4 regions of the Clostridium sp. CM027 genome follow, and region 3 is predicted to be linked to each of the others. Evidence: riboswitches for the same ligand, from Rfam matches in the RefSeq annotation. Region 3 holds a riboswitch; each other region holds the start of a gene.
The links. A riboswitch is a leader RNA that binds a small molecule or an ion and turns the genes downstream of it on or off. The one in region 3 is predicted to bind S-adenosylmethionine.
Positions count from the first base shown of each region.

Region 1: it holds a riboswitch for S-adenosylmethionine, as region 3 does, so the genes downstream of both, metA (homoserine O-succinyltransferase) here and KTC92_RS10385 (O-acetylhomoserine aminocarboxypropyltransferase/cysteine synthase family protein) in region 3, are expected to answer to the same signal.
Region 2: it holds a riboswitch for S-adenosylmethionine, as region 3 does, so the genes downstream of both, KTC92_RS14405 (methionine ABC transporter ATP-binding protein) here and KTC92_RS10385 (O-acetylhomoserine aminocarboxypropyltransferase/cysteine synthase family protein) in region 3, are expected to answer to the same signal.
Region 4: it holds a riboswitch for S-adenosylmethionine, as region 3 does, so the genes downstream of both, metK (methionine adenosyltransferase) here and KTC92_RS10385 (O-acetylhomoserine aminocarboxypropyltransferase/cysteine synthase family protein) in region 3, are expected to answer to the same signal.

Region 1 covers NZ_CP077725.1:2,001,028-2,005,392, forward strand. Annotated here, with positions in the region: gene yjeM (glutamate/gamma-aminobutyrate family transporter YjeM) at 1-391, shown strand, start outside; gene KTC92_RS09450 (MATE family efflux transporter) at 475-1,860, opposite strand; SAM riboswitch class I at 2,071-2,182, shown strand; gene metA (homoserine O-succinyltransferase) at 2,295-3,212, shown strand; gene KTC92_RS09460 (polysaccharide deacetylase family protein) at 3,279-4,142, opposite strand.
Region 2 covers NZ_CP077725.1:3,017,646-3,022,010, reverse strand. Annotated here, with positions in the region: gene KTC92_RS14415 (MetQ/NlpA family ABC transporter substrate-binding protein) at 154-957, opposite strand; gene KTC92_RS14410 (methionine ABC transporter permease) at 1,008-1,652, opposite strand; gene KTC92_RS14405 (methionine ABC transporter ATP-binding protein) at 1,642-2,649, opposite strand; SAM riboswitch class I at 2,767-2,870, opposite strand; SAM riboswitch class I at 2,964-3,082, opposite strand; gene KTC92_RS14400 (transglycosylase domain-containing protein) at 3,626-4,365, shown strand, end outside.
Region 3 covers NZ_CP077725.1:2,179,140-2,183,504, forward strand. Annotated here, with positions in the region: gene KTC92_RS10370 (undecaprenyl-diphosphate phosphatase) at 1-430, opposite strand, end outside; gene KTC92_RS10375 (PadR family transcriptional regulator) at 634-963, shown strand; gene KTC92_RS10380 (permease prefix domain 1-containing protein) at 965-1,933, shown strand; SAM riboswitch class I at 2,008-2,118, shown strand; SAM riboswitch class I at 2,252-2,363, shown strand; gene KTC92_RS10385 (O-acetylhomoserine aminocarboxypropyltransferase/cysteine synthase family protein) at 2,475-3,761, shown strand; gene KTC92_RS10390 (homoserine dehydrogenase) at 3,877-4,365, shown strand, end outside.
Region 4 covers NZ_CP077725.1:2,349,833-2,354,197, reverse strand. Annotated here, with positions in the region: gene KTC92_RS11135 (rod shape-determining protein) at 1-886, shown strand, start outside; gene yyaC (spore protease YyaC) at 1,012-1,566, opposite strand; tRNA gene KTC92_RS11125 (tRNA-Thr) at 1,924-1,998, shown strand; tRNA gene KTC92_RS11120 (tRNA-Tyr) at 2,004-2,088, shown strand; tRNA gene KTC92_RS11115 (tRNA-Val) at 2,131-2,206, shown strand; tRNA gene KTC92_RS11110 (tRNA-Thr) at 2,239-2,313, shown strand; tRNA gene KTC92_RS11105 (tRNA-Tyr) at 2,319-2,403, shown strand; SAM riboswitch class I at 2,506-2,608, shown strand; gene metK (methionine adenosyltransferase) at 2,694-3,869, shown strand; gene KTC92_RS11095 (ATP-dependent RecD-like DNA helicase) at 4,076-4,365, shown strand, end outside.

The sequences.
Region 1 (4,365 bases), 180 kb from region 3:
TATTATTGCTCTTGTATCCTTTGGTGGAGAGAATATGTCAGGTTTCTTCGTTGTATTAGTAGCTATGACTAATGTAGCTATGACTCTTCCATACATGTTTATAGCTTTTGCTTTTGCACCATTTAAGAAAAACAAAGATATTATTAAGCCTTTTGAAATATTCAAAACTGAAAGAAGTGCACTAATATGGACAATAGTTGTTATGTTCACTGTTGGATTTGCAAACTTCTTCTCAATAATACAACCAGCACTGGAAGGAAAATTGAGCATAACACTTTGGAGTATAGGTGGCCCGATATTTTTTGCGGCTGTTGCCTGGTTTATGTATAGCCACTATGAAAAGAAATATTTAAATAAAAATATACCCTTTACAAATAAAAATTTTAAATAAGTCTATGCTGAATCAAAAAGATGATTTCTGTGTTGTGCACAGAAATCATTTTTTTGCTTTTCACATTATATTATATAATTTCCTCAATAAATAATTTTATTATTATTCCATTTACCTGATTTCATGTAGATTATACACATTACAAGTGATGCGAATGTTGCAAGAGGAGAAGCAAATCCAATTTCATATAGAGTCATACCTACTATTTTACTTAAAACAAAAGATAACGGTATACGAATGATAAATGTAGCAATTAAACTGTGAATCATTGGAAATAACGAATTACCACAACCACTAAAAAACGAGTTCATACAAAATACAAAGCATACCAAAATGCAATCGATGCTGTATGATTTAATATATAATGCAGCTGTTTCTATGACCGCTGTATCCCTAGAAAACAATGCTGTAAGCGATGTTGGATTCCATTGTGCATATGCATAACATATTATTCCTAATATTAATGAGCATCCCGTGCCTATATACAAACATTGTTTTGCTCTTTCCTTCTTTCCTGCCCCCATATTCTGAGCTGTCATCGCTGCAATTGCTGAAGCAAATGCAATCGTTGGAAGCATTGTAAATACAATTATTTTTTCGACAACACCTACAGATGCAGAAGCAGTAAGTCCCATTACATTAATAACTGCTGTAATTATTATAAAAGAAATATTAATTAAACCATCCTGTAATGCTATTGGTAATCCTAGCTTAAATACCTTCTTTGCTTTTCCTGCTTCAATCCTAATATGACTACGATGAAACTCAAAGTTAAAACCTATCTTTTTTATATACAGCACCCCAATTATGAAGCTTATAGCTTGAGCAGCTATAGTAGCAATTGCAGCTCCTGGCGCCCCCATATGGAACCCACCCACTAATATTAAATCTACCATAATATTAGTTACGCAAGCTACCGCAATAAAGAATAATGGTGCTTTTGAATTGCCTAGCCCTCGCAGAATACCACTCAACGCATTGTACCCTATAATAAATGGAATACCACAAGAACAGATAAAAATATATTCTTTTGTGTATTTAAATGCCTCTGTTGGCGTATTCATTAAATTTGTAATAGTACCTGTCATTACCACCATAATTACAGTCAACACAGCTGCTATTATACCAAATGTACAAATGATAGTTCCAACTGACTCTGCAATATCTTTATATTTTTTTGCACCCAAATAGTTGCCAATTAAAATAGTACCTCCAGTTGTTAATCCAAGGATAACGCTTGTGATTGTCTGCATAATCTGGCTTCCTGTTGCCACAGCAGAAACTTGCGCCGAATTATCAAACTGTCCAACAACCAACAAATCAGCTGCACCATAGAGTGCTTGCAACAAGCTTGCTAATAGAAACGGAAATGCAAATTTTAAAAGCGTTGGGATAACCTTACCCTCTGTTAAAGTATTCTCTTGTTTCATAATAACCTTTCCTTCTGTTAAAATGTTCTGTTGTGTCATAATATGTGCCTCCTAAAATAAAAAAATGCTGGATAAGGAAGTTGGCTTTATCCAACCATCTTATCCAGCATATAATTATCTATATACCCTCCGATGAACAGTAGCAATCGTAACACATATGTTCAATATTGTCAAAAATAAAACAAAGACATTTTTACCTATTGACAATTGCTTTTACGAGTAATATACTAAGCAATAACAACTGAATACAACTTATCCAGAGCGGCAGAGGGACTGGCCCGATGATGCCCGACAACCAGCATTCTTAAGTGGAGTGCAATGGTGTCAATTCCATCAGATTATAAAATCTGAAAGATAAGGACGATAGCAAATTTTATAATACAATTTTATTGTTTATTAAAGTTAATCACGCTGCTTTCCTTATAGGAAAGCAGCTTTTTTTTATAAGATGCCTAATTACAAGGAGGATGCAAATGCCAATAAAAATACCTGACAATCTTCCAGCGTTTAAAACTTTAAATAAAGAGAACATTTTTACTATTACAGAAGACTGCGCATTTCACCAAGATATTCGGCCTTTAAAAATTGTGATTTTAAACCTTATGCCAACAAAAATCGATACTGAAACACAAATTTTAAGACTTCTTGGGAACTCTCCACTACAGATTGATATAGTTCTTCTTCACCCTGCAAGCCATGCATGTAAAAATATATCGCAGGAACATTTAATTAAATTTTATAACACTTTTGAAGAAATAAAGAATTCTAGATTTGATGGAATGATAATAACTGGAGCGCCAATTGAAAGTATTCCCTTTGAAGAAGTGGATTACTGGGAGGAGCTTAAAAAAATTATGGAATGGAGTGTTCACAATGTATACTCTACCTTGCATATTTGTTGGGGTGCTCAAGCAGGGCTTCATTATCATTACGGAGTGCAAAAACATAAACTTGATAGTAAAGTATTTGGAGTGTTTAAACATAAAATAACAAAGCAAAACGTTAAACTTTTGAGTGGATTTGATGATGAATTTTATGTTCCACATTCAAGACATACTGAAATAAGAAAAGTTGATATTGATAAAATAGATGAGCTTGAAATTTTATCAGAATCTGAGGAATCAGGCATTTACATTGTATCAGCAAAAAAGGGAAGACAAATTTTTATAACCGGGCATTCAGAGTATGATCCATTAACATTAAAAAATGAATATGACAGGGATATAGCAAACGGCTTAAATATAAATGTCCCCAAAAATTATTATCCAAAAGACGATCCATTAAAAATACCTATCGTAAAATGGAGAGGTCACTCAAGTTTGCTTTTTTTAAACTGGTTAAATTATTATGTTTATCAGGAGACACCTTACAATTTGGTGTACCTAGAATAATACATATAAAAGTTGGGCCCCTAGTAACTTAGGGACCCAACTCTAAATATTGAACTTTATTAAAATTTAATCTGTATTAGAAATACGTTTCTTAAATTCTTCCATGTCATGGAATGAACTTATATATACCCTATGTAAGGAAAGTATACCATCCTCTTTGGAAGACCATCTGCCGTCAGTACTAAAAGCCATTGTATACCCTGCTTCTCGTACAGCCTCAATTGAAGTTTTGCTGTATCCACCATAAGGGTAGGAAAAGAATTTTATTTGTTTATTTAATATTTTTTCCAAATCTTTTTTAGATTTAACTAAAGTTTCTAGTTGCTTATCCTTAGGCATCTCTTTTAAATTTTCATGCTTTACGGTATGACTCCCTATTTCCACTCCATATTTTTCCATTTCCACAAGCTGTTTCGAAGTCATATAGTTAGGACTTTTATCAATACTACCAGTAATAACAAAAATTGTTGCTTTAAAATTATACTTTTTCAAAACAGGGAACATATCCGTATAATTATCTTCATAACCATCATCAAAAGTAAGAACTATGGATTTTTCAGGTATTGGTATATCCTTAATAAGATATTCATATAAATTTGTAAGTGTAATAGTATAATAACCATTATCTTTTAAATATTTTAGTTGCTCCTCAAATCTTTTAACAGGAAGACGAATAGGATTATCTTTTTCGTAGTCAATTGAATGGTACATTAAAACTGGAACACTCTTTCCTGAAGCCTTCATAACAGCAGTCTTGTCAAAAGCGGGTATCGAAGAGGTTTGAGCGGGTTCAGCCGGTTTAACGGGTTCAACTGCAGTTGCTGGTTTAACTGGGGCAGTTTTTTTTATTGTAGCAGTCTTCGATCTTGAACACCCCGAAAGAGACATTAAAATAACGAGTGTAAATATTAAAATTATTTTTTTTCTCATAATAACCTCCTTGTATGTATTTTTTCGGAAACACATATTATTTTTTAATCTTCATCATCTAATACAAAACCCCTTAATAATAAATTCCCTGAGTATTTTGTAACCCTAATGCTAAATTGATCACCTTACATTTATTAACTTTATACCATCCAGATTATAAAATCAATCTTTTCCGGTATTTTCTTTATTTTATTATTTTCTTTTAATTCATAAATATCTAAAA
Region 2 (4,365 bases), 840 kb from region 3:
ATACGGTAATTATACACTAATAAGGTATAAAATGAATTTTTTAAAAAATAAAAGTATAAAAATGTCGTTAAACTTTATGCTTTACTATAAAAAAATCATCTTACTTTCGACTATTACGCCCAAAGCAAAATGATTAATGGTTTTATATTTTTTTTAGAAAGCAGGAATTATATCTCCTTTATATTTATCTTCAATAATTTTTTTAACTTCTGGAGAATTTAATGCCTTTGAAAGTGCTTCTATATGAGGTTTAGTTTTATCTTCTTTTCTAACTGCAAGCACATTTGCATAAGGCGAATCTTTTGATTCAATTGCTAGTGCGTCTTTTGTCGGATTTAAATTGGCTTCTATTGCAAAATTTGAGTTTATAACTGCTGCATCCACATCTTTTAAAATCCTTGGAAGCTGAGGAGCGTCTAATTCAGTTATTTTAAAATTCTTTTTATTTTCAGTAATATCAAGTTTAGAAATAAGATCTCCACTTTTTAGTTTTAATAGCCCTTCCTTCTCAAGCACTCTAAGTGCTCTTGCTCCATTTGTAGGATCACTTGGAATGGCTATTTTAGCTCCATCTTTTAAATCACTTAGCTTTTTATATTTATTAGAGTACACACCCATAGGTTCAAGATGAACCTTTACAGTATAGTCTAGGTCCACTCCCTTTTCTTTACTAAAGGATTGCAAATAAGGAATATGTTGAAAGAAATTAGCATCTAATTGTCCCTCGGCTAGTGCAGTGTTTGGTGTTACATAGTCAGTAAATTCTACTATTTCGAGAGTATATCCCTCTTTTGCGAGAATCGGCTTTATAGCCTCTAATATTTCTTTATGAGGCACTGGTGACGCACCTACTTTAATGATTTTTTTCTCAGTTACATCCGCCTCTTTTTTTGCTCCACATCCACTCAGTGTAAAAATCACAACTATTGTTAATAATATGCTTAATATTTTTTTCATTTTTAATTTCCTCCTCTTATTTTTCTTTTAATATTTTTATAATTCAAAACTTATTTAATCATTTTTCTGTACAATATATTTCCTAAGGCTTGAATTACTTGCACAACTGCAATTAATATAATTACAGTGTATATCATGATATCTGACTTAAATCTATAGTAACCATATTTTACGGCTACATCTCCAAGTCCCCCTCCACCAATTGTCCCAGCCATAGCTGAGTAACCTATAATGTTTATTATTGTTAACGTAACTCCAAGAACTATAGACGGCATTGCCTCTTTTAACATAACCTTAAATATAATTTGATAGGTTTTTGCACCAAATGACTTAGCTGCTTCAACAATTCCATAATCCACTTCTAAAAGTGCAGATTCTATTATTCTTGCAGCAAAAGGTGCTGCACCAAGCGTTAGAGGAACTATAGCTGCATTAGTACCTATTGTTGTTCCAACTATAAGCTTAGTTAAAGGGAATATAGATATCATTAGTATAATAAACGGAAAAGACCTAAGTACATTTATTACTAAATTTAAGATTTTATAGATTAAAGTGTTTGGCCTTAGGCCAATAGGTCCAGTTATAATTAATCCTACTGCTGAAATAAACCCTAAAATAACTGTAAAAATCGTGGATAATGTTACCATATATATAGTTTCTTTTAGTGCAGGTAATAAAATATCTTTAAATAGCATTTATACTCTCTCCCTTGTGCTTCTCAAGCTGCACAGAATAATTAATGAGCTCCCACTCTATAGATTTTTCATCTAAATAATTTAATATCTTCTTCTTATTCTCTTTACTTGCATTTATTATGAGACTTCCCATTACGTTATCCCTAAATTTTTCAAGCCTGCCCCATACTATTGAAAAATCAATATTTAACTCCCTGGCAATTGATGTTATAAGGCAACTCTGGGTAATTTCCTTTGTAAAAAATATTTTAATGTTATATCCAGTGCTAGGCAGTAATTCTTCCTCTCCCATAAGTGTTTGCATTTCCTTTGTTGGCCTAATAAATAGTTCATCGGTAATGCCATGGCTTTTAATTTCCCCTCCTTCTAAAAGAATAAATTTATTACAAATTTCTTTGACCACTTCCATCTGATGGGTAACTACAATAATTGTTATATTAAATTTGTTATTGATAGCTCTTAAAAGCTCTAATATAGATTTTGTAGTTTTAGGATCTAGTGCAGAGGTAGCTTCATCACAAAGTAATATTTTCGGATTAAGTGAAAGCGCTCTTGCAATTCCAACTCTTTGCTTCTGCCCTCCGCTAAGTTGTTTTACATTGGTGTTTGCTTTATCCTTAAGTCCTACTAACTCTATTAAGCTATCTACTCTTTTTTTAATAAAATTTTTATCGTTTCCCCATATTTCTAGTGGAAATGCTATGTTTTCAAAAACATTTTTACTGTTAATAAGATTAAAACTTTGAAATATTATGCCTACATTTTTCCTAAACTCGCGAAGTTCTTTCAAACTTAGCTGTTTCACCCCTTTTTCCATTATATTAATGGTACCTGTATCATAGGTTTCAAGCCCATTAAAGCATCTAAGTAAAGTGGATTTACCAGCTCCACTGTGACCAATAACACCATAAATATCACCCTCCTCCACTGTAAATGAAACATCATTTAACACTTTAACCCCTGAAAAACTTTTACTTACACCTCGAACTTTAATCATGATATCCCTTCTCCTTTTCATTTCTTATAATTCATCTTTACCTTTTGATCCTTTCTTTAAACATCACTCTAAAAAAATAGAGCCCAAGAATAAACTTGGGCACTACTTCCAAACTTATTCTTATCTTGCAGCAATGCTGCAGGAATTAACACCATGTATCATAATATGATACTGGTTGTCGGGGTTCATAGGGCCAGTCCCTCCACCTCTCTTGATAAGACACTATTAAATTTTATTTACATCTATTCAAAAAAACAAAAACCTCTTTCATCATTATATAATGATGAAAGAGGTATAAAATTACAAAGACACCTCTCTCATCTTCCGCTAATTTACAATGAAATTAACGCAGGATTTAGCACCTATTCAGACAATACGTCTGATGGTTGCCGAGATGTCATCGGGCCAGTCCCTCTATCTCTCTTGATGAGAATTAACTTATTTATTAAATTAGATTTATAATATCACTATATGAATGCTATGTAAAGAAGTTTTTATATACACCTTCTCCAAACATCATACAACTGTCTAATGATGTTTCATCATAATATATATTTTGTTCATACTTTATATATAACATAAATATTCATGTTACATTATTTATGTTATAATATATTGTAATAATTATATTGTTCTAGGAGGATACATTGTATGGCTAATGTTTGAAATGCCAATAAGAAATAATTAACATCAATAGAAATCACATCATATAACTTGGTGTTATTGACAAAATTGTAAAATAATTGTATTATACACACATAAACTAAGCACTTTTTTAATAGTATAAGAGAGACCCATAAGGTCTCTTTTATGTGACCTAGTATTAGAATTCAGTAATAACAATTGAATATAGGACTAAAAACAGGAAATACTTATGGCGACCAAGTAAGCCCCCCCTTTACAGTATGTATGAAGCGTGGTCATTTAGGGCTAACCCTGGACATTTTTTGTATAATAAAAAAAGGAGGAGATATTAATGGATGATAATAAAAATGTAGAACCCATAAAAACAGCACCGGTTAAAAAGAAACTTTGGAAAAAAATCGTTAAAGGTTTATTGATATTTTCTGCAATAATTTTCGTATCGGCTACGATAACTTTAGGATATGGTTATATTAAATATGGGCCTAAAATAGAGGCAACTATAAAAGATGCTAACAATATAGCACAAACCATAAACGAAACCTCCTTTAATACCCGAAAACCAACACAATTTTTTGATACTAATGGTAAACTATTAAAAGAATTTAAGACCAATACATATTATTACACAAAAGAAGCAGACTTAAATCCCTATGTAGGTAAAGCTGTCACTTCAATAGAAGACCAAAGATTTTATAAACATGGTGGTATAGATTATAAAGGTATAAGGAGAGCTGTCTGGGTATATATAAAATCCAAGGGAGCTATCGTACAAGGTGGTTCAACAATAACGCAACAACTTGCAAGAAATGTATTCCTTACATTTGACGTAACCTTGTCGAGAAAATTGGAAGAGTCTGTTATAGCAAATAAATTAGAAGAAAGATATTCAAAAGATCAAATATTAGAGTTTTATGTAAATAATATAAACTTCGGCAATGGATGCTATAGTATTGAAAGTGCTTCACAATTTTACTTTCAAAAGAATAATAAGGATTTAGATTTATCTCAAATAGCTATGCTTGTTTCAATACCTAATAATCCATCTGTTTATAACCCCGTGACTCAGCTGGA
Region 3 (4,365 bases):
CCCTGTTTCTAACTCTCTTCTCGATTATTAGTAACAATAATCCACCAACTATGAATCCTACTATAACAGCCTCTGGTGTAAACAATAGTTTTATTTTATCGTATAATACTACTCCTGCAATTCCCATTGGAATAGATGCCGTAATAACATTTATCCCAAATCTGAATCCTTTCTTTCCCTCTTTTCCTTTAGTAAATATAAACTTAAAAAATTCTATTATACTTTCGCTAATCTTCTCCCAATACAAAACAACCACTGCCATTATTGCTCCAAGTTGGATTACAACTTGAAACATCTTTACAAACTCTCCCTCAAACCCAATTGCCCATCCAATCAATATCATATGTCCTGTAGACGATACTGGGATAAATTCAGTTACCCCTTCTACTATTGCTATTATAATTGCTTTTAATAAAAATATTATGTCCATAACTCACCATTCCTTCCAATCTAATTATTACTGTATATAGTTTATCATAATAATCTATAAGGTACCATCTTCAAAACTTACTGTAATATGACATCTATGCAAGTTTTAAAAAATGCTTTACCTGTCGTAGTAATTGTGTTATTCTTAAATTACTACGACAGACAAGGTACTACAGATGCAGTAAAATTAAAGGAGGATATAATTTGATAAGCAGCGATGTAATTCGAGGATATAATGATACGATTATTCTTTTTATGCTTCAAGATGGCGAATCCTACGGGTATGAAATATCAAAAAACATCAGAAAATTATCAGAGGAGAAGTATGTTATGAAAGAGACCACACTCTATTCAGCATTCAACCGTCTTGAGAAGAATGGATATATCGAATCTTTCTATAAAGACGAAACCTTTGGTAAAAGACGCACATATTATAAAATCACCCCCGTAGGTTTAACCTACTATAAAGAAAAATGTGAAGAATGGAGCTTAACAAAAGAAGTTATTAATAAATTTATTAAGGAGAGGGATTAAAATGGAAACTATAAAAAATTATTTAGATAATATGTTTAAAGTCCTACCAAGAACAAATCAGACGGTCAAATTAAAAAACGATTTATTATGGAATATGGAAGAAAAATATAACGAGAATAAGAATGATGGAAAATCAGAAAATGAGGCCATTGGTATTGTAATTTCAGAATTTGGCAATATTGACGAATTAATTGATGAACTCGGCATCGAACATATGAAAGATGATGTTAAACTTAAAACCATTACACAGGAAGATGCAGATAATTTTATGGCTGAAAAAAAGAGATCTGGCTTATTGTTGGGTATTGGTGTTTCTTTATGTATTGTAGCAACGGCTATATTAATATTAATTACCACTCTCGTAGATAATGGCATTCTCGGTAAAGGTATTTCAAAAAATTTCAGCGATATGTTTGGTATTATTCCACTATTTATTCTACTTGTACCTGCTATAGCTTTATTCATTTATTCCGGTATAAAGCTAGAAAAATACAAGTATCTACAAAGCGGTTTTGATTTGCCTCCTCATGTAAAAGTAATTGTAAATCAAAAAAATAATGCTTTTGCATCAACCCATATGATATCTGTAATAACAGGTGTGTGCATATGTGTCATATCACCAGTTGCACTTTTTGTATCATCTGCTTTTGGCGACAATGCATCTAGCTACGGAGTAGTTGTTTTACTTGTGATGATTGCTATTGCCGTTTTCCTCTTTATATATTTTGGAAATATTAAGCAGAGTTTTAGTATTCTTTTACAGATTGGTGACTTTTCAAAAGAAAAAACTGAAGATAATAAACTTATTGGTGCAGTTGCTGCTATCGTATGGCCATTAGCAATCTGTATCTTCCTTGTCAGTGGATTAGTTTTTAATCTATGGCACATTAATTGGATTATATTCCCTATCGTTGGCATTTTATTTGGTATGTTCAGTGCAGCATATAGTATTATAAAAGGGCATAATTAAAATAATTTTATCTTTTAAAAAAGTATTGACAATTGTTTTTATGAGTAATATACTAAATACTAATAACTGAATACAACTTATCCAGAGTGGCAGAGGAACTGGTCCGATGAAGCCCGACAACCAGCATTCTTATTCGAATGTAGTGGTGTCAATTCCTGCAGATTGTAAAATCTGAAAGATAAGGATGTTAGCAAATTTTATGATACAATTTTATTGTTTATTAAAGTTAACTATTGCTACTTTCCTTATAGGAAAGTAGCTTTTTTTCTTCCCCAAAAATCTAAATAAATAATGTACTAAATACTAACAACTAAATATAACTTATCCAGAGCGGCAGAGGGACTGGCCCGATGATGCCCGACAACCAGCATTTTTAAAAGAAGTGCAATGGTGTCAATTCCATCAGATTGTAAAATCTGAAAGATAAGGACGATAGCAAATTTTATGATACAATTTTATTGTTTAATAAAATTAATCATGCTGCTTTCCTTATAGGAGAGCAGCTTTTTTTTGAAAAATAATTATAAAAGGAGAAATTAATATGAGTGAGCGAAAATTAAGTTTTGAAACATTACAGGTACATGCAGGGCAGGTTCCAGACCCTACTACAGGCTCGAGAGCAGTCCCAATTTATCAAACATCATCTTTTGTTTTTAAAAATGCAGATCATGCAGCAAATTTATTTCAATTAAAAGAAGAAGGAAATATATATTCAAGAATAATGAACCCAACTACAGACGTTTTTGAAAAAAGAGTAGCCGCTCTCGAAGGCGGAGTAGCAGGACTTGCTACAGCTTCAGGAATAGCTGCAACATTCTATGCAATACTTAATGTAGCAAATTCAGGCGATGAAATAGTAGCTGCAAGCACTCTATATGGTGGTACTTATGAACTATTTAATGTTACTCTTAGAAAACTTGGAATTAACGTAACATTTGTTGATCCAGATGATCCTGAAAATTTTAGAAAAGCTATCTCGAATAAAACAAAAGCACTTTATGCTGAAACAATGGGAAACCCAAAAATAAATGTTCTAGATATAGAGGCAGTAGCGGATATTGCTCATGAAAATAAAATACCCCTTATTATTGACAATACCTTTGCAACTCCCTTCCTTTGCCGTCCAATTGAGTATGGTGCAGATGTAATTATTCATTCAGCAACAAAGTTCATTGGAGGACATGGAACTACTATTGGTGGAATTATAGTTGATGCTGGTAAATTTGATTGGGCCGCTAGCGGTAAATTCCCTGATTTTACAACTCCGGATAAAAGCTATAATGGAATAGTATATGCTAATTTAGGTGCTCCAGCATTTGCTTTAAAAGCTAGAGTTCAACTTTTAAGAAACACCGGTGCGACGCTTAGCCCTCAAAGTGCATTTTTATTTCTTCAAGGTTTGGAATCATTATCGTTAAGAGTTGAGAGACATGTAACAAACGCTAGGAAAGTTGTTGAATTTTTGAGTAAGCATCCAAATGTTTCATGGGTAAATTATCCTGAACTTGAGGGGAGCAGATACAAAGATTTAGCTAAAAAATACCTACCAAAAGGAGCAGGATCAATATTCACTTTTGGAATAAAAGGTGGCCTTGAAGCTGGAAAAAAATTTATTAATAATGTAGAATTATTTTCGCTGCTTGCAAATGTTGCAGATGCAAAATCTCTAGTAATTCACCCCTCAAGTACAACTCATGCAGAGCTTAATGCAGAGGAGCAAAAATCTGCTGGAGTTACTTCAGATTTGATAAGACTTTCAATTGGCGTTGAGGGTATCGACGACATTATATACGATTTGACGCAAGCTCTAGAAAAATCAGTTCAATAAAAAGTCAATAATTCTTTGGCAGCTGGTTTCAAAATAAGGTCTTGTTCCTAACTATATTCCTCCATCACCTTAGATGACGGAGGAATAACTTTAAAGTTTAGAAAGGAAAACTATTATGAAAAAGGTAAAAATAGCGATTTTAGGTTTTGGAAATGTTGGGACGGGTGTATGGAAAATACTTCACGAAAATAGAAAAGAAATAATGAAACGTTCAAATTATGAAATAGAAGTTGCTAAAATACTTGTAAAAGATATAAATAAAAAAAGAGATATCAAAGCACCTAATGGCCTATTAACAGATAACATTGATGATATTATAAATGATGAAAGTATAAAAATTGTGGTTGAACTTATTGGTGGATGCGATAAATCTAAAGAGTATATGATACGCGCAATGAAATCTAAAAAACATATTGTAACTGCTAATAAATTAGTTATCGCGAACTGGGGCGAAGAGTTATTTAAAACAGCGGAGAAAGAAAACGTATTGTTTTATTATGAAGCAAGTGTGGCTGGTGGAATTCCAATAATACGCGAGATTAATGAGAGCCTTACAGCCAATAGGATTGAGCAGATAATTGGAATTATAAATGGAACAACTAAT
Region 4 (4,365 bases), 170 kb from region 3:
AGAAGCTAGGCAAATGATAGGAAGGACACCAGGCAATATTGTGGCAATACGCCCTATGAGGGACGGTGTTATTTCGGATTATGACATAACTGAAAAAATGTTAAATCATTTTATCAAGAAGGCTTGTGGGAAAAGAAGGCTATCTTCTCCAAAAGTTGTAATATGTGTACCTTGCGAAGCAACGGAAGTAGAAAGAAGAGCGGTAGAAGATGCAGGTAGAAATGCCGGAGCTAAGAAAGTTCAACTTATAGAAGAACCACTAGCAGCGGCAATCGGAGCGGGACTCGATATTACTAGAGCAAGTGGTAATATGGTTATTGACATTGGTGGAGGCACGACTGATATTGCAGTTATTTCTTTAGGAGGCATGGTTGTACGTGAATCAGTTAAAGTAGCTGGTGATAAGTTTGATGAAGAGATTATAAAATATATCAGAAAAAAACATAAATTAATGATTGGTGAGAGGACTGCAGAGGATTTAAAAATCAACATAGGTTGTGCTTATAAACAAGAAGAAAAGACAAGCATGGAGATAAGAGGGAGAGATTTAATTACAGGTCTTCCTAAGAATTTAGAAGTATCATCAGAAGAAATGAGAGAAGCTTTAAAAGAGGCGGTATATTTAATAGCAGGATGTGCACATTCCGTATTAGAAAAAACACCACCTGAGCTTTCAGCAGATATAGCTGATAAAGGTATAGTTATGACTGGTGGAGGTGCATTGTTAAAAGGCTTAGGTAAGCTCATACAAGAGGTTACTAAAGTTCCGGTATATCTAGCGGAGGATCCGATTTCATGCGTAGCACTCGGAACAGGTAAAGTATTGGATTATATGGATAAGTTAGATAATTCATTCAATGGAAGAGAATTATGCTTAACAGAATAAAAAGTATAAGCAAGCTATAAAAATAAGCAATACAATTATTAGTTTAATTGCATTGCTTATTTTTATATTATATAAGATTTGTAAGTTTAAATTGTGGATAATTATTTAAAACTAATTAAAGCATGTTAAACAGGGCTCAAATTATTTTCTTCATTGGTAAGGGAGTGCAAATAGTATGAATGCAAGAGGGATCTGCTTAAAACATTAGCAATATCCATTACCAAGCTCAATCTTATGTTTCTATTTGTAAATAATTCACTATCATCACTTGAATCTACTATACCTATTAATGAAAGAGTGCCTACCTTAGGAAGGGTTTTCCCTACACCTTTGCCAGGATGAATTGGATAATTTCTAGCTTGGAGTTCTCCAATATTTGAAATGTCTCCTAAACAAGCATCTACACCTATTATAGTACAATTTGGGTGCAATGCATTTATTTTAGATAATTTACTATCTATGTTTAAGGCATGAATTGGATTATCTATAGTGCCATATACAGGTAATGGAAAGGAACTATTTTTTAAAAGTGTACCAACTAAAGGACCTAGACAATCGCCTATACATCTATCGGTACCTATGCAAACAACTAAAGTATTTTTGTCAATATAGTCTTTTAGAAAATTAGAAAGTGTATAGTATGCTAAAGGATCTTTATAATGGGTTTTAGCTTTACTCAAGAAATATACCTCCTTGTATTGCGCTGGGGAAAAATTATTAGTTTCCTATGAATAATTTATATGAATAAATCCCGTGTATTATTATAATAAAGAATAAAAAAATGATTAATTAAAAAATGATATATAAGTATATTAACTATATGAAGGAAAACCAAATAAAAAATATAATAAATTATTTGTGCAAATAGTAAGTTGTATCAATGCTTAATATTAAGCAAATATGCGAATAGTATAGTTATGGAGAGAAGAAGTCGTTTATTAAAGGATAATAGACTTGAAATTAATTAATTAAAGTTGTATAATAATTCTTGTCGACACGGTAAAACGGTAAAACGGCAAAATGATAAAACATAATATGCTGGCATGGCTCAACGGTAGAGCAGCTGACTTGTAATCAGCAGGTTGTAGGTTCAATTCCTATTGCCAGCTCCATAAGTGGAGGAGTTCCCGAGTGGCCAAAGGGGGCAGACTGTAAATCTGTTACGTAATGTTTCGATGGTTCGAATCCGTCCTCCTCCACCATTTATAATGGTTTACAATAAATTATGGTTTACAATAAATTATGGGAGCATAGCTCAGCTGGGAGAGCATCTGCCTTACAAGCAGAGGGTCACAGGTTCGAACCCTGTTGTTCCCACCATAATAATCTTTTTAAAATAGAATAAAATGCATGCTGGCATGGCTCAACGGTAGAGCAGCTGACTTGTAATCAGCAGGTTGTAGGTTCAATTCCTATTGCCAGCTCCACATATGGAGGAGTTCCCGAGTGGCCAAAGGGGGCAGACTGTAAATCTGTTACGTAATGTTTCGATGGTTCGAATCCGTCCTCCTCCACCAAAAGACATCTATAGATGTCTTTTTTTATTTTTTACAGGGTTTAGATTCTGTTGACACCATAGAATGCATATGGTATTATAATTAAAAGTTAATAATTGATAACTCTTATCAAGAGAGGTGGAGGGAAAAAGGCCCTATGAAACCCGGCAACCGGTGCAATGCACCATGGTGCCAATTCCTGCAGTTATAATCTGCAAGATAAGGGAGATGATTAAATCACCTCTTCTTATATTTGGAAGAGGTTTTATTTTTTTATAGGGAAATTTTAGAGAATAGAAGGGAGAATTATAATGAAAAGATTATTTACATCAGAATCCGTTACAGAAGGACATCCAGACAAAATTTGTGACCAAATTTCAGATGCTGTACTTGATGCTATTTTAGAGCAAGATCCTTATGCTAGGGTTGCTTGTGAAACAGCGGTTACTACAGGAATGGTTTTAGTAATGGGAGAGATAACAACTAGTTGTTATGTAGATGTTCCTAAGGTTGTTAGGAATACCATTGAAGGCATAGGATATACTAGAGCAAAATACGGGTTTGATGCTAGCACATGCGCTGTACTTACGTCTATTAATGAACAATCAACAGATATAGCTATGGGAGTAGATGAGGCATTAGAATCTAAAGCAGGCGAGATTGATAAGGTTGACGCAATAGGTGCTGGTGATCAAGGCATGATGTTTGGATTTGCAACTAATGAGACACCAGAATACATGCCACTACCAATTGCTATGGCTCACAGATTAGCAAGAAAGTTAAGCGAAGTAAGAAAAAATGGCACATTAGATTACTTAAGACCGGACGGAAAGACTCAAGTTACTGTAGAGTATGAAGATAATAAGCCAGTAAGAATAGATACTATTGTTATTTCAACTCAACATGCAGAAGAAGCAACTCATGATCAAATTGAAAATGATTTAAAAGAGCATGTAATAAAACCTGTAGTTCCAAGTGGATTATTAGATGAAAATACTAAATATTATATAAATCCTACAGGCAGATTTGTAATTGGAGGACCGCAAGGAGACTCTGGTTTAACAGGAAGAAAAATAATAGTAGATACTTATGGTGGATATGGAAGACATGGAGGTGGAGCATTCTCAGGAAAGGATGCAACAAAAGTTGATAGATCCGCTGCATATGCTGCAAGATGGGTTGCTAAAAATTTAGTTGCTGCAGGAGTTTCAGATAAATTGGAAATTCAGTTAGCTTATGCTATAGGTGTAGCTAAACCGGTATCTATAGAGGTCGAAACTTTCGGAACAGGAAAAATTGACGATGATAAAATAGTTCAAATAGTTGAAAAAGTATTTGATTTAAGGCCAGCTGTAATTATAAGAGAATTAGAACTAAGAAGACCTGTTTATAAACAAGTAGCTGCCTATGGACATTTTGGAAGAATTGATTTAGATCTTTCATGGGAAAAACTAAACAAGGTTGATGAAATAAAAAAGTACGTATAATATAAAAAAAGGGATAACAATTATTAATTGTTATCCCTTTTTAGTGCATGTGATTATTAAGTAGTATTTTGATAAAACCTAAGATAGGGGTATACTGAACATAAGAGATGTAAAATACATATGATATAATAACATTAATAATAATATTATTGCTAATAATATTATTATTAATGTTATTATATGAATTTATAAATAGGAGAGATTTTATGCCGGAAATACAAGGGATAATCGAAGATGTAGTATTTCATAATGAAGAAAATGGATATATAATTGCTCATTTGAATGATAATAAAAAGCAGATAACTGTGGTAGGCATTGTGCCATATATAAGTGAAGGGCAGAACCTGAAATTAACGGGGGAGTGGGTTACTCATCCTCAATTTGGCAAGCAATTTAGAATAATACAATGTGAGGAAATAATACCTAGTTCACTTGAAGGTATAGAAAAATATTTAGCTTCAGGAGTTATTCAAGGAATTGGACCAATAACTGCTAA